One region of the Arthrobacter sp. 05L45_2 genome, then DNA from elsewhere that is predicted to be linked to it. Evidence: riboswitches for the same ligand, from Rfam matches in the RefSeq annotation. Region 1 holds a riboswitch; the other holds the start of a gene.
What was found. A riboswitch is a leader RNA that binds a small molecule or an ion and turns the genes downstream of it on or off. The one in region 1 is predicted to bind S-adenosylmethionine.
Positions count from the first base shown of each region.

Region 2: it holds a riboswitch for S-adenosylmethionine, as region 1 does, so the genes downstream of both, AC1DHD_RS04040 (bifunctional o-acetylhomoserine/o-acetylserine sulfhydrylase) here and AC1DHD_RS00075 (aminotransferase class V-fold PLP-dependent enzyme) in region 1, are expected to answer to the same signal.

Region 1 covers NZ_JBFTNO010000001.1:10,622-14,671, forward strand. Annotated here, with positions in the region: gene AC1DHD_RS00070 (class I SAM-dependent methyltransferase) at 1-420, opposite strand, end outside; gene AC1DHD_RS00075 (aminotransferase class V-fold PLP-dependent enzyme) at 505-1,935, opposite strand; SAM riboswitch class IV at 1,969-2,082, opposite strand; gene hisN (histidinol-phosphatase) at 2,172-2,984, opposite strand; gene rsgA (ribosome small subunit-dependent GTPase A) at 3,054-4,050, opposite strand, start outside.
Region 2 covers NZ_JBFTNO010000028.1:4,416-13,480, forward strand. Annotated here, with positions in the region: gene AC1DHD_RS04005 (NAD(P)/FAD-dependent oxidoreductase) at 1-621, shown strand, start outside; gene hutI (imidazolonepropionase) at 633-1,844, shown strand; gene AC1DHD_RS04015 (phenylacetate--CoA ligase family protein) at 1,870-3,330, shown strand; gene AC1DHD_RS04020 (histidine phosphatase family protein) at 3,266-3,922, opposite strand; gene AC1DHD_RS04025 (CPBP family intramembrane glutamic endopeptidase) at 4,003-4,788, shown strand; gene AC1DHD_RS04030 (isopenicillin N synthase family dioxygenase) at 4,939-5,952, shown strand; gene AC1DHD_RS04035 (VOC family protein) at 6,057-6,695, opposite strand; SAM riboswitch class IV at 6,847-6,962, shown strand; gene AC1DHD_RS04040 (bifunctional o-acetylhomoserine/o-acetylserine sulfhydrylase) at 7,023-8,339, shown strand; SAM riboswitch class IV at 8,423-8,538, shown strand; gene metX (homoserine O-acetyltransferase MetX) at 8,550-9,065, shown strand, end outside.

The sequences.
Region 1 (4,050 bases):
GCCGAGGACCCCGTGCGGGCGCAGGATCCGCGCGGCCTCGGTGCTGGCCAGCAGGGGATCGCACCAGTGCCAGGCCTGGGCCACGGTGACGAGGTCGAAGGCGTCCGCCGGCAAGCCGGTACGTTCGGCGGTTCCCTCGACGGCGGCGACTCCGGGCAATGATGCGCGCAGTTGTTCCAGCATGTCCGTTGACGGGTCGATGGCCACGGTCCGGAGGCCGCGCCGGACCAGCAGCGCCGTGAACTTGCCCGTCCCGGCGCCGAGGTCGGCGGCGTCGCTGGCTCCGGCGGGTATCAGCCAGTCGGCGGAATCAGCAGGGTAGCCGGGCCGCACCCGGTCGTAGTGTTCCCCGCCGTCCCGGAAGCTTTGGCCGAGCTCCTGCCGCCGCTGGTGCTGCAGTTTTGGGCCCCCGCGTGCCACGTGTCGTCTCCTCCGGCAGCTCGAATTTGGTACCTACCGAATTTACCGCACGCGGGGGCCCGGCGCTTGTGGCCGGCGCTGGTGTCAGTCCAGCGTGCAGGGCGCCGCGCCGGCCGTGCCCGGGGTGTTGGGTGCCCAGTGCGGATAGCTGCGGGTGTCGTTGGCCGGAACCCAGCGGCCCGCGTCCACCACGTAGTCCCAGCCGAGCCCGTTGCGCCGGAGCTCCTGCAGCCCGGCCAGGAGCCGCTGGGCGTCGTCGAGGCGGGACCCGAGGCCAAAACTGGCACGGAGTGACCCGGCCGGCAGGCCCAGCCGTTTCAGCAGCGGGTGGGCGCAGAACCGGCCGTCGCGCAGGCCGATGCCATGCTCCGCTGAGAGGTAGGCGGCGACCAGGCCGGCGTCGTACCCGGCCACGGAGAAGTTGACCACGCCGATCGTCCCGGGCCCGTTACCGGCGGCGGTGTCCTCGAAAATGTGGTGGACGCTCACGCCGTCGATCCGTTGCAGTCCCTCCACCAGGAAGGACCGGATGGCGTCTTCGTGGGCGTGCCACTGCGCGTCGTCGAGCGCCTCGATGACCTGGCTGGCCCGGGCCAGGGCAGCGGCCCCCAGCACGTTCGGGGAGCCGCCCTCGTGGCGCGCCGGTCCCGTGGTCCAGCTGACGGAGTCGAGCCTCGCGTCCCGCACGGCGCCGCCTCCGGCCAGGTGCGGGGTTCCGGCGTCGAGCCAGTCCGGGCGGCCCACCAGCACCCCGGCGCCGAACGGGGCGTAGAGCTTGTGGCCGGAGAACGCGAGGTAGTCGACGTCGTCCGCGCTGATGTTGATCCTGCGGTGCGGGGCCAGTTGGGCGGCGTCGACGGCGATCCGGGCGCCGAACTCGTGCGCCAGGGCGGCGAGCTCGCCGATGGGCAGGATCTCGCCGGTGACGTTGGACGCGCCGGTGACGGCGAGCAGGCTCACCCCGCCGCGGGCGAGTTCCTGGCGGAGCCGCGCCACGGTGCCGGCCAGGGTGGGGGCCGCGACCACACTGCGGTGCGGGACGTTCTGCCAGGGCAGCAGGTTGGCGTGGTGTTCGATGTCGAGGTAGAGCACCTCGCCCGTAGGGCGTCCGTCAACCGCCGGGAGGCAACCGGCCAGGAGATTCAGGGAGTCGGTGGTGTTCCGGGTGAAGATCACCGAGTCGTCCGCACGGCCGCCCACAAAGCCTCGGACAATGTTCCGGGCGTTTTCGTAGACCGAGGTGCTGAGCTGCGAGGCGTAGCCTGCGCCGCGGTGGACGCTGGCGTAGTACGGCAGGATCTCGTTGAGGTAGGCGGAGACCACGGACAGGGCCGGCGCCGATGCGCCGTAGTCCAGGTTGGCGTAGCGGACGTGGCCGCCCTGAATCAGCGGCGCTTGGATTTCGGCGCCGGACACGGCGGACAGCGGCCTGCGGGCGGCGTTGAACCGTGTGTCGGCCGGCTCCTGGGCGCCGGCGGAAGAGGTGGGGTGGGTGGAAATGGTGGCAGTCGTCATGGGACCTCGCTTGAAAGGACCCCGCTCACAGGGGATCCGCGCTTGCCGGGTCCGCTCCGGACCGGCCAGGTCGTCACCCGGGGCACCCCGCCGCGAATGGAGGGTTGCCGGCCAGCAAACCGGGGTTTAGCGCTGGCACTCGTGACCTGGTTCGAGCCTAGGACATGGCGTGCCGCCCGGGAAAGGGAGGTCCGGAATGTGAAGCGTTGTGTTACGGCTGCCTGCCGCGGAGCGGGCTAGAGGAGGTCGTCGAGGCCGGGGTTAAGGCGCTTGAGGACTTCCGAATGCAGGATGGAGTTCGTTGCGAGCGCGTTCCCGCCGAACGGGCCATCCTCGCCTTCGAGGGAGGTGAATCGCCCGCCGGCCTCGGTCACGATCGGGACCAGCGCCGCCATGTCGTAAAGGTTGAGCTCGGGTTCGCAGGCGATGTCCACGGCACCCTCGGCCACCAGGCAGTAAGACCAGAAGTCGCCGTATGCGCGGGTGCGCCAGACTTCCTCGGTGAGGCCGAGGAATTCGTCGAGATTGCCGCGCTGCTTCCAGCCGCCCAGGCTCGAGTAGGACAGCGAGGCGTCTTCGAGGCGCGAGACGTTGGAGACTTTAAGCCGGGTGGCGGCGGCCAGGGACCGGCCCATGTAGGCGCCGGCGCCCTTGGCAGCCCACCAGCGCTTGCCCAGGGCCGGGGCGCTGACGACGCCGACCACCGGCTCGCCCTCGTCCACGAGGGCGATCAGGGTGGCCCAGACGGGGACGCCGCGGACGAAGTTCTTGGTTCCGTCGATGGGGTCGATGATCCAGCGGCGGGAGCCGTGGCCGGAGCTGCCGAACTCCTCGCCCAGGACCGCGTCGCGCGGCCGGGAGCGGGACAGCTGGCCGCGGATGGCTTCCTCGGCGGACTTGTCGGCGTCAGTGACGGGGGTGAGGTCCGGCTTCGTTTCGATCCGAAGGTCGAGCGCCTTGAAGCGGCTCATGGTCTGGGAATCTACGGAATCTGCCAGTACATGGGCGAGGCGCAGGTCATCGTTGTAGCTCGAAGCGGGTTGGCTCATGCCTCCAAGCTACCGTCAAAAAGCTCCCGGGACCGGGAGGCCACGTCGCTGCCGGCCGGGCGGACCCTGTTAGGAGACGCTGCCCAGCTCCTTGGTTTCCTGTGCTTCCATGCGCGGATCCGTGCCGAGGAGCCGGCGCAGGGAGGCAAGGCGCGCAGGGCCGGACGGTCCGGCGTGGCCGCCCTGCACCCAGGCGTCCACGCCGCAGTTAACGGCGGTGGCGTCGTGCTTGCAGCCCCGTTCGCAGTCCGCGGTGCCCGGCTCCAGGTCGGGGAACGAACGCAGGATCCGGTCCGGGTCCACGTGGGCCAGGCCGAAGGAACGGATGCCGGGGGTGTCGATGATCCAGCTGCCGGCGGGCGCGTCGTTGACCTTCAGCGCCAGGGCGGAGGAGGAGGTGTGGCGGCCGCGTCCGGTCACGGCGTTGACGCCGCCGGTGGCACGTTCGGCCCCTGTGAGCGCGTTGACCATGGTGGATTTGCCGACGCCGGAATGGCCCAGCATGACGGTGACCTTGCCGTCGAGGTACCCGCGCAGCTGCGAGACCGCGTTCTTGTCCAGCCGGGCGGACAGGCCGTCGTCCGAGCGGGCGTCGATGCCCGAGGCGGCCGAGTCGGCCGTCTTGGAAATGATGACGGGGAAGTCGAGGTGCTGATAGTTGGCGAGCAGCTCGGCGGGGTCCTTGACGTCCGCTTTGGTGACCAGGAGCAGCGGTTCGATGCCGGCGTCGTAGGCCGCCACGAGGGCACGGTCGATGAACCCGGTGCGGGGCTCCGGGTTGGCGGCGGCGACCACCACCACCAGCTGGTCGGCATTGGCGACGACGGCGCGTTCGATTGGGTCCGTGTCGTCGGCGCTGCGCCGCAGCAGGGTCCGGCGGTCCTGGATTTTGACCAGGCGGGCCAGCGTGTCGGCCTCACCGCTGACGTCACCGACCAGGGAGACGAAGTCGCCGGCCACCACGGGATTGCGGCGCAGTTCCCGGGCCCGGGCGGCAATGATCTTCCGTTCGCCGCTGCTGCCTTCGTCGACGACGGCGGTGTAGCGTCCGCGGTCCACGGTGATG
Region 2 (9,065 bases), on a different contig from region 1:
CAGCGGTTGGGAACCGGCTGGGAGCTTGGGGCCGGACAGGAAGGCCTGGAGGCCGCCGTCGTCGTCAACGCCGCCGGTGCCTGGGCGGATGAACTCGCCGTGCTCAGCGGCGTCGAGAAGCTCGGACTCCAGCCGTACCGCCGCACCGCGGCCATTGTCGACGTCGAACACCCCCTCCCGCCGGGATGCCCCATGGTCGCCTCTGCGGGCAGCTTCTACTTCCGGCCCGACGGGCGGCGGCAGGTGCTGATCTCCCCGTCCGAAACCGTGCCCAGCGGCCCCGAGGACGCCCGGCCCTACCCCGGCGACGTCGAGGCCCTGATCGCCAGGCTCAACGCCCTCACCACCATGGGGATCGGGGCAGTGAGCCGGGCCTGGACCGGGCTGCGGACCGAGGCCTCGGACGGCGTGCCCGTTGTGGGGTTCGACGCCGAGGCCGCCGGCTTCTTCTGGCTCGCCGGCCAGGGCGGCTACGGTTTCCAGACCTCCTCCGGCATCGCCGAGGTGGCGGCTGCCCTGATCCTCGCCGGGCAGGGCTCGGCGCAGCCGCTTCCGGCCGACAGTCCGGCATCCCGGACGGCCGCGGCGCTGGCCGCGACGCGGATGTCCATCCGGGCCTGAAGAATGGACCCATGAGCACCCTCATCACCAACATCGCCGAACTGATGACCCAGGACGCGGAGCACCGGGTCCTGGCGGACGCAGCCCTCGTCATCGACGGCGAACGGATCGCCTGGCTCGGCGCCGCCGCCGACGCCCCGGCGGCCGACGACGCCGTCGACGCCGGTGGCCGTGCCCTGCTGCCCGGCTGGGTGGATTCGCACACCCACCTGGTGTTCGCCGGCGACCGGACGGCGGAGTTCGAGGCGCGGATGGCGGGGGAAAGCTACAGCGCCGGCGGCATTGCCGTCACCACCGGCGCCACCCGGAGCACCGGCGACTTCGACCTCACCCGGCTGGCGCTGGGCCGCGTCGCCGAAGCCGTCGCCCAGGGCACCACCTACCTCGAGACCAAAACCGGGTATGGCCTGGACGCGGACAACGAGGCCCGCAGCGCCCGGATCGCCTCGACCGTCGCGGACGAGGTGACGTACCTGGGCGCGCACCTGGTCCCGGACGGGATGGACGCGGACGAGTACACGGACCTGGTCTGCGGTCCCATGCTTGCCGCGGTCCGGCCGTACGTGCGCTGGGCCGACGTCTTTTGCGAGCAGGGTGCCTTCACCGAGGAGCAGTCCCGTCGGGTCCTCCAAGCCGCCCGGGAAGCCGGGCTCGGCCTGCGGGTACACGGCAACCAGCTCGGCGAGGGCCCGGGGGTGCGCCTGGCGGTCGAGTTCGGGGCCTCGAGTGTGGACCACGTGAACTACCTCTCCGGAACGGACATCGACGCCCTGGCCGGCAGCTGGTCCGGCTGGGACCCGGCTGCCGGCGCCGGCCGCCGCGGCACCGTCGCAACCTGCCTGCCGGCCTGCGACCTGTCCACCCGGCAGCCGCTGGCCCCCGGACGGGAACTGCTCGACGCCGGGGTCCAGCTGGCCCTCGCCTCCAACTGCAACCCCGGAACGTCATACACGAGCTCAATGGCATTTTGCGTGACCACCGCCGTGTTGCAGATGCGGCTCAGCGTGCACGAGGCCGTCCGGGCGGCCACCTACGGCGGGGCGCTGGCCCTGGGCCGGGAGTCCGGAAACGACGCCGACGGCCAGCGTGCGGTCGGTTCCCTCGCGGTCGGGCACCGGGCAGACCTGCACCTGCTCAACGCCCCCTCCGCCACCCACCTGGCCTACCGGCCGGGCATGCCGCTCACCCACGCGGTCTGGCGAGCCGGAGTCCGCGCCCGCTGACGCACCAGCACACAGGAGGCACCCCATGGCCGGGTTCGCGAGGGAGCTGGGCATCATGCTCGATCTGCTGCGGGCCACCCGCGGCGGACCGCAAGCGCTGGCCCGGCGCCGCGACACCCGGCTCAACGCCCTGGTCCGGCACGCCAGGACGTGCTCGCCGTACTACCGGGAGCTGTACCGCGGCCTCCCGGCCGGGGACGCCGCACTTGGTGACCTGCCACCGGTCACCAAGCAGCAGCTGATGTCCCGCTTCGACGACTGGGTGACCGACCCCGCCATCACCCGGGCCGGCCTGGAAGCCTTCGTCGCCGATCCGGCCCTGGTGGGCAGCCTCTACCGCGGTCAGTACCTGGCCTGCACCAGCTCGGGAACCACCGGACACCCGGGACTGTTTGTGCACGACCCCGCGGCCGTAGCGTGTTACCGGGCGCAGGGCGTCCGCGCGCTGGCGAGCACCGCGGGCCGTCGCGGCCTCCTCCCGCTGCTGCTCCGGGTGCTGCGCCGCGGCGTCCGCACCGCCGTCGTAGTGGGTACCGGCGGCCATTTCGCCGGCGCCGTCTGGCTGGAGGCCGAACGCCGCCGCAGCCGGGGCCGACGCCGGGCCTTCCGCCTGTTCCCGGTGCAGCAGCCGCTGCAGCAACTGGTACAGTCCCTCAACGACTTCAACCCCGCCCTCCTGGTGGGCTACCCCAGTGCCCTGGAACTGCTCGCCGCGGAACAGGACGCCGGCCGGCTGCGCATTAATCCGGTCCTCGTGGAGTTCAGCGGGGAGTCCGCCGGGGAGCCGGAGCGGCTGGCCGCGTCGCTGGGTGCCCGGGTCCACAACGTCTATGCCGCCTCCGAATTCAGCCCCATCGCGCTGGACTGTCCCGCCGGCTGGCTGCATGTCAACAGCGACTGGGTGATCCTGGAACCGGTGGACAGAGACTACCGGCCCACGCCGCCGGGGGAGGCCTCCCACACGGTGCTGCTGACCAACCTCGCCAACCGCGTCCAGCCGCTGATCCGCTACGACCTCGGCGACTCGGTGGTCGCCAGGCCCGGCCCCTGCAGCTGCGGCAACCCGCTGCCCGCCATCCGGGTGGCCGGCCGGCGCGACGACGTCCTGCACTTCGCGGATGCCGGCGGCCGCACGGTCAGCGTCCTGCCGCTGGCCATCACCACCCCTATCGATGATGCCCCGGGTGTGCACCGCTGCCAGCTGGTGCAGACCGGTCCGGAGTCCCTCCGGGTGCGGCTGCTGCTCGAACCGGGTGCCGCGCCGGAGCCGGTGTGGCAGGATGTCACGGCGAAGCTTGCCGCGTTCCTGGCTGGCCAGGGCCTGCCCGACGTGGCGCTGGTCCAGGCGGACGAGCCGCCGGAGCAGCACGGGCCAAGCGGAAAGTTCCACCAGGTCATCGGGCTGAAAACCGCCGTCGTGCCTAAAAGACCATCGGGGGAGCGTCCAGCACGGTCTCATCCACCCGGCGGTCCTCCCACTGGCTGAACGGCTTGTCGAGCTCGTACTTGCCCGCCCCGGTGCGCAGCAGGGTCCTGATCTCGGCGTTGTCCGGGTTGTTCAAGGACTCGAAGTACTCCACTGACCAGTGGAACCAGCGCATGCAGAACAGCCGCATGGTCAGGCCGTGGGTGACGAACAGGGCGTTCGGCGCGTACGTGGGCTTGGACCAGTGCCGGTACAGCGTCTCCATGAACGAGGAGATCCGGTCGTAGACGTCCGAGCCGGATTCACCCTCCCGGAACCGGTAGAAGAAGTGCCCGTACGCGTTGCGGAGCTCTTTCTGGTCCTCGATGTCGCCGGCGATCTGGAAGTTGGCCCAGTCCTGCTCCCGCAGCCGCGGCTCCTCGATCACGCGTTCCACCAGGGAACCGAGGCGCAGCGCCTCCAGGGTCTGGTAGGCCCGCAGGTAGGGGGAGACGTAGACGCAGACCTTCTGCCCGTCCAGCTGGTGCCGCAGCTGCCCGCCCGCAGCCACTGCCTGCTCCACGCCGAGCTCGGTCAGCGGGATCCGGTAATCGGGCACCCGGTTATAGATCGAGGTGTCGGCGTTGGCGGCAGACTGGCCATGCCGGATCATGATGATTTTCCCGGGCGCACTCACAGGCCTAGCATAGGCGCGTGCAGCCAACTCCCGGCAACGGCAGGCAAGATAGGAGCATGTTGGTTCCCTCCCGCCGCCGGCTGCGGCTCGAAGTCTGGATTGTCCTGGGCCTGTCCCTGGGGCAGTCGGCGGTGTACTCGGTGGTGCAGCTGCTGGACAAGCTGACCCGGGCGCCGCTGGCCCAGGGCACATCCACGCTGAACCGGTCGCAGAGCAGCCGGGAATATTTCGACCTCACGTATCAGCTCCTGGACATCATCTTCGCCCTGGTGCCGGTTGCCCTGGTGATCTATTTCCTGACCGAGCTCCGGCCAACGGTCGCGGCCGCCGGGGCCGGGAGCACCGGCACGTCGGCGTTCCGGAAGCTGGGCTTCAATTTCGCCCGCCCGGGCAAGGACCTGCTGCACGGCATCGGGCTCTTCGCCCTCATCGGCGTCCCGTCGCTGGGGCTCTACGCCGCCGGCCGGGCTTTGGGCATTACGACGGCGATCATCCCCAGCGCGCTCGACTCCTACTGGTGGACCGTGCCGGTCCTGATCCTCTCCGCGATCCGGCACGGCATCGTGGAGGAAGTGATTGTGGTGGGGTACCTGCTGGACCGGTTCGGAAAGTTCGGCTGGAGTATGCCGCTGGCCATCTTCGCCAGCTCCATGCTCCGCGGCAGCTACCACCTGTACCAGGGCTTCGGCCCCTTCATTGGCAACGCGGTCATGGGCGTCATATTCGCCCTCATCTACACGCGGACACGGCGGGTAATGCCGCTCGTGATCGCCCACGCGCTGCTCGACATCGTCGCATTCGTCGGGTTCAGCCTCTTCGGGAAAGCCATCGGCCTGGGCTGAGTCAGCAGGGTCACCCCGCCGGGGTTCCGGCCTGTGGGCGGAAAATGTCTTATTTCGACACAGGACTCATCAGGACAGGGCCCCAGTCCGTAACATTGGAGCTATTCCAGGCTTCGGCTTGCTAAATACGCTGCAAAGGACTAGGTCATCTTGTCGCTTGAATCATTGCCCATTTTGGATTTCTCGCTTCTGGCTGCGGGCCCCGAAGAGGCCGCACGGTTCCGGAACGATTTGCGCGATGCCATGCGCGAGGTCGGCTTCATCTACCTCTCCGGCCACGGCGTCCCCCAGGAACTCACCGATGCCATGCTGGACGTCTCCCGGCGCTTCTTTGCCCTCCCCGAGGACCAGAAGCTCGCCATCGAGAACGTCCACAGCCCGCAGTTCCGCGGCTACACCCGCGTGGGCGGCGAGATCACCGACGGCGCCGTCGACTGGCGCGAGCAGATCGACATCGGCGTTGAGCGCGACGCCGTGGAGCCCGGGCCCGGCGTCGCCGACTACTGGCGGCTGGAGGGGCCCAACCTGTGGCCCGACGGACTGCCCGACATGCAGGAGGTTGTGACCGAATGGACCGATCGCCTGAGTGAAATTTCGCTTTCCCTGCTCCGGGCCCTCGCCGTCTCGCTCGGAGCGCCCGAGGACACCTTCGACGCCGCATTTGCCGCGCGGGCCTTCCCGCTGCTGAAGATAGTGCGGTACCCGGGGGAGTCCGATCCGGAGCCCAAGCAGGGTGTGGGATCCCACCGCGACGGCGGGGTCCTGACCCTGCTCCTGGTCGAGCCCGGGAAGGGCGGCCTGCAGGTCGAATACCAGGGCAGATGGATCGACGCGCCCCAGGTGCCCGGCACGTTCGTCGTCAACATCGGCGAGATGCTCGAGCTGGCCACCAACGGGTACCTCAAGGCCACGCTGCACCGGGTGATTTCGCCCCTGCGCGGCACCGACCGGATCTCCCTGCCGTTCTTCTATAACCCGGCCCTGGACGCCACCATGCCCCGGCTGGCCGTCAGCCCGGAATTCCAGGCCCAGGCCCGCGGACTGTCCGTGGACCCCACCAACAGTCCGATCCTGGAGACCTATGGTGACAACGCCCTCCGCTACCGGCTGCGGGCACACCCCAACGTGGTGGAAGTGCACCACCCGGACCTGCTGAAGGCCTGAGACGGGACCAGCAGACGGGACCAGCGGCTTAAAGGAATTCGGCCGCCGGCGGTGGGTGGCATCATTGGCACCCGCTGCTGGCGGCCGAAGTGTAGGGGAAACCGTCAGATAGTGACGGCGCCGGAATCCGTTTCGAACGTGACGGAGAGGATCCCAGGCGTCCCGTGCGGGGCCAGCCAGTTCACGTCCACGTCCTCCAGCGGCTTGCCCACCGGTTCACCCAGCCACTCGGTGACCCGCTCGGCCGAACCCGCGATGGTGAGCGCAGACATCTTGACGCTGCTCTCGTAGGCGTTGGACGGGTGCAGCGCGGGATCGCCTTCCCACTTGAGCATGTAGGGCACCTGCGGGTCGGCGATCAGGCCGAGGATGCCGATCTGCTTCCAGACCAGTTCCCGTCCGTCAGGGAACTTGCGGTTGCCGTTGACGGCCGCGCGGCCCAGGCGTTCCTCGAACGGGCCGAGGTCGTCGACCTCGACGCACCAGCCCATCCAGCCCCCGCCGGCCGCCGAGCGTGCCCGGACGGCCTGGCCGAAGGGTGCCTTGTCCGACGCCGGGTGGTCCAGGACCTCCACGACCTCAAGGTACTTGTGCCCGGCGAGCGGAATGATCATGTTGCGGGTCCCGAACCGGGGGTGGACTCCGCCCTTGACGGCCTCGACCCCAAGGGCCGAAGCGATACGTTCGGTGGTGGCAGCCAGGCCATCCTGTTCACAGGCGTAAGAGACGTGATCCATGCGCATGCCATCATCTTGGCACTTTGTGATGGAGCTCTCAGCTTAGGGTGTCCTAACCCAGGTGGGATGTCCTTTTCCGAGCCCTGCGCACGCCGTCGTTCTTCATTTTCGTCACAAACCTATCCTGCCGCCGGGACCGCTTCCTAGACTGAATCCAGGTCATGAGCGCCAGCATCAAGCCCCGGCTTGCTGGCCGGCAACCCTCCAAACGCGGCGGGGTGCCCCGGGTGAAGACCTGGCCCACCGGCGCCCGCCGGCGGGCAAGCGCGGCTGCCAGCGCCGTCCCGGCCCCGAGGCCGGAGTCGGGCTGCGCCCGTAACAAGGAGCACTCCGATGTCCAACGCCTGGTCCTTTGAAACCCGCCAGATCCACGCCGGCCAGGAGCCGGACGCTGCCACCGGCGCCCGGTCACTGCCTATCTACCAGACGACGTCGTTCGTCTTCCCCAGCGCCGAAAGCGCCGCCAACCGCTTCGCGCTCGCCGAACTCGCGCCCATCTACACCCGGATCGGGAACCCCACCCAGGACGCCGTCGAACAGCGGGTGGCCAGCCTGGAAGGCGGCCTTGGGGCGCTCCTGCTCAGTTCCGGCCAGGCCGCCGAGACCTTCGCGATCCTCAACATCGCCGAGGCAGGCGACCACGTGGTGGCCAGTCCCAGCCTGTACGGCGGAACTTACAACCTGCTGGCCCACTCGCTGAAGAAGTTCGGCATCGAAGTAACCTTCGTCGAGGACCCCGACAATCTGGACCAGTGGCGGGACGCCGTGCGGCCGAATACCAAACTGTTCTTCGGCGAGGTGGTCTCCAACCCCCGCCAGGACGTGCTGGACATCGAGGGTATCGCGGACGTGGCCCACCAGGCCGGCGTCCCGCTGATCGTGGACAACACGCTTTCCACGCCGTACCTGATCCGTCCGATCGAATGGGGTGCCGACATTGTGGTCCACTCGGCCACCAAGTACCTCGGCGGTCACGGTGCGGCGATCGCTGGCGTGATCGTCGACTCCGGCAACTTCGACTTCGGCAAGGACCCGGACCGCTATCCGGGCTTCAACACCCCGGATCCCACTTACAACGGCCTCGTCTACGCCCGGGACCTGGGGGCGGACGGGGCACTGGGCGCGAACCTGTCCTATATCCTCAAGGCCCGCGTCCAGCTGCTGCGCGATCTCGGCTCCGCCGTCTCGCCGTTCAACGCCTTCCTGATCGCCCAGGGCATCGAAACCCTGAGCCTGCGCGTGGAGCGGCATGTCGCCAACGCCACCCGCGTGGCCGAATGGCTGGAGGCCAGGGACGACGTCGAATCCGTCGCCTACGCCGGGCTGCCGTCCAGCCCCTGGTTCGAGCGCGGCCGCAAGTACGGGCCGAAGGGAACCGGCGCCGTCGTRGCCTTCAACCTCGCCGGGGGAGCGGAGGCCGGCAAGCGGTTCGTCGATGCCCTGGAACTGCACTCCCACGTGGCGAACATCGGTGACGTGCGTTCCCTGGTCATCCACCCGGCGTCGACCACCCACAGCCAGCTCTCGCCGGAGCAGCAGGCGGTGGCCGGCGTCAATCCCGGGCTGGTCCGGCTCTCGGTGGGCCTCGAGCACATCGACGACATCCTCGCCGACCTCGACGCCGGTTTCCGGGCCGCGAAGGACGCCTGAGGGGCGGCGGCGCCGGGGTCTGGCTGTCACACAGCCGTCACAATCTTCGCGCTGGCGCCGCCGGCTTTCGTAGAATCAAGGCAGGTCATGAGTGCCAGTGACAGCCCCGGCTTGCTGGCCGGCAACRCTCCTTCTGCGGCGGGGTGCCCCGGGTGAAGACCTGGCCTGCCGGTCAGCTGACGGCGGGCAAGCGCGAAGTTAGGTCCTCACATGACGATTGCCGTCACCCGCACGAGTGTACCCGAAAACCAATCCTCCGCCAGCGCTGTACCGGCCGGCGCTGACCCGGATGGCACTGTCCCGGATGGCACTGTGCAGCTCGTGCAGGTGGGGTCGCTGGTCCTTGAATCCGGGGCCACCCTTCCCGACGTCACCCTCGCCTACGAATCGTGGGGGACGCTCAATGCGGACGCATCCAATGCGGTGCTGATCCAGCACGCCCTCACCGGCGACACCCATGTCACCCGCGGCGCCGGGGCCGAACCGGGGTGGTGGGAGCAGCTGGCCGGCCCCGGGGCGCCGGTGGACACGGACAAGTACTTCGTCGTCTCCATCAACATCCTCGGCGGCTGCTACGGCTCCACCGGGCCCTCCACCGCCGCGCCGGACGGGCGGCCCTGGGGCTCGCGGTTTCCGCTGGTCACCCTCCGGGACAGCACAGCGGCCGAGGCCCGGCTCGCCGACGCTCTCGGGATCGACAGCTGGTACGCCGTGCTGGGCGGTTCG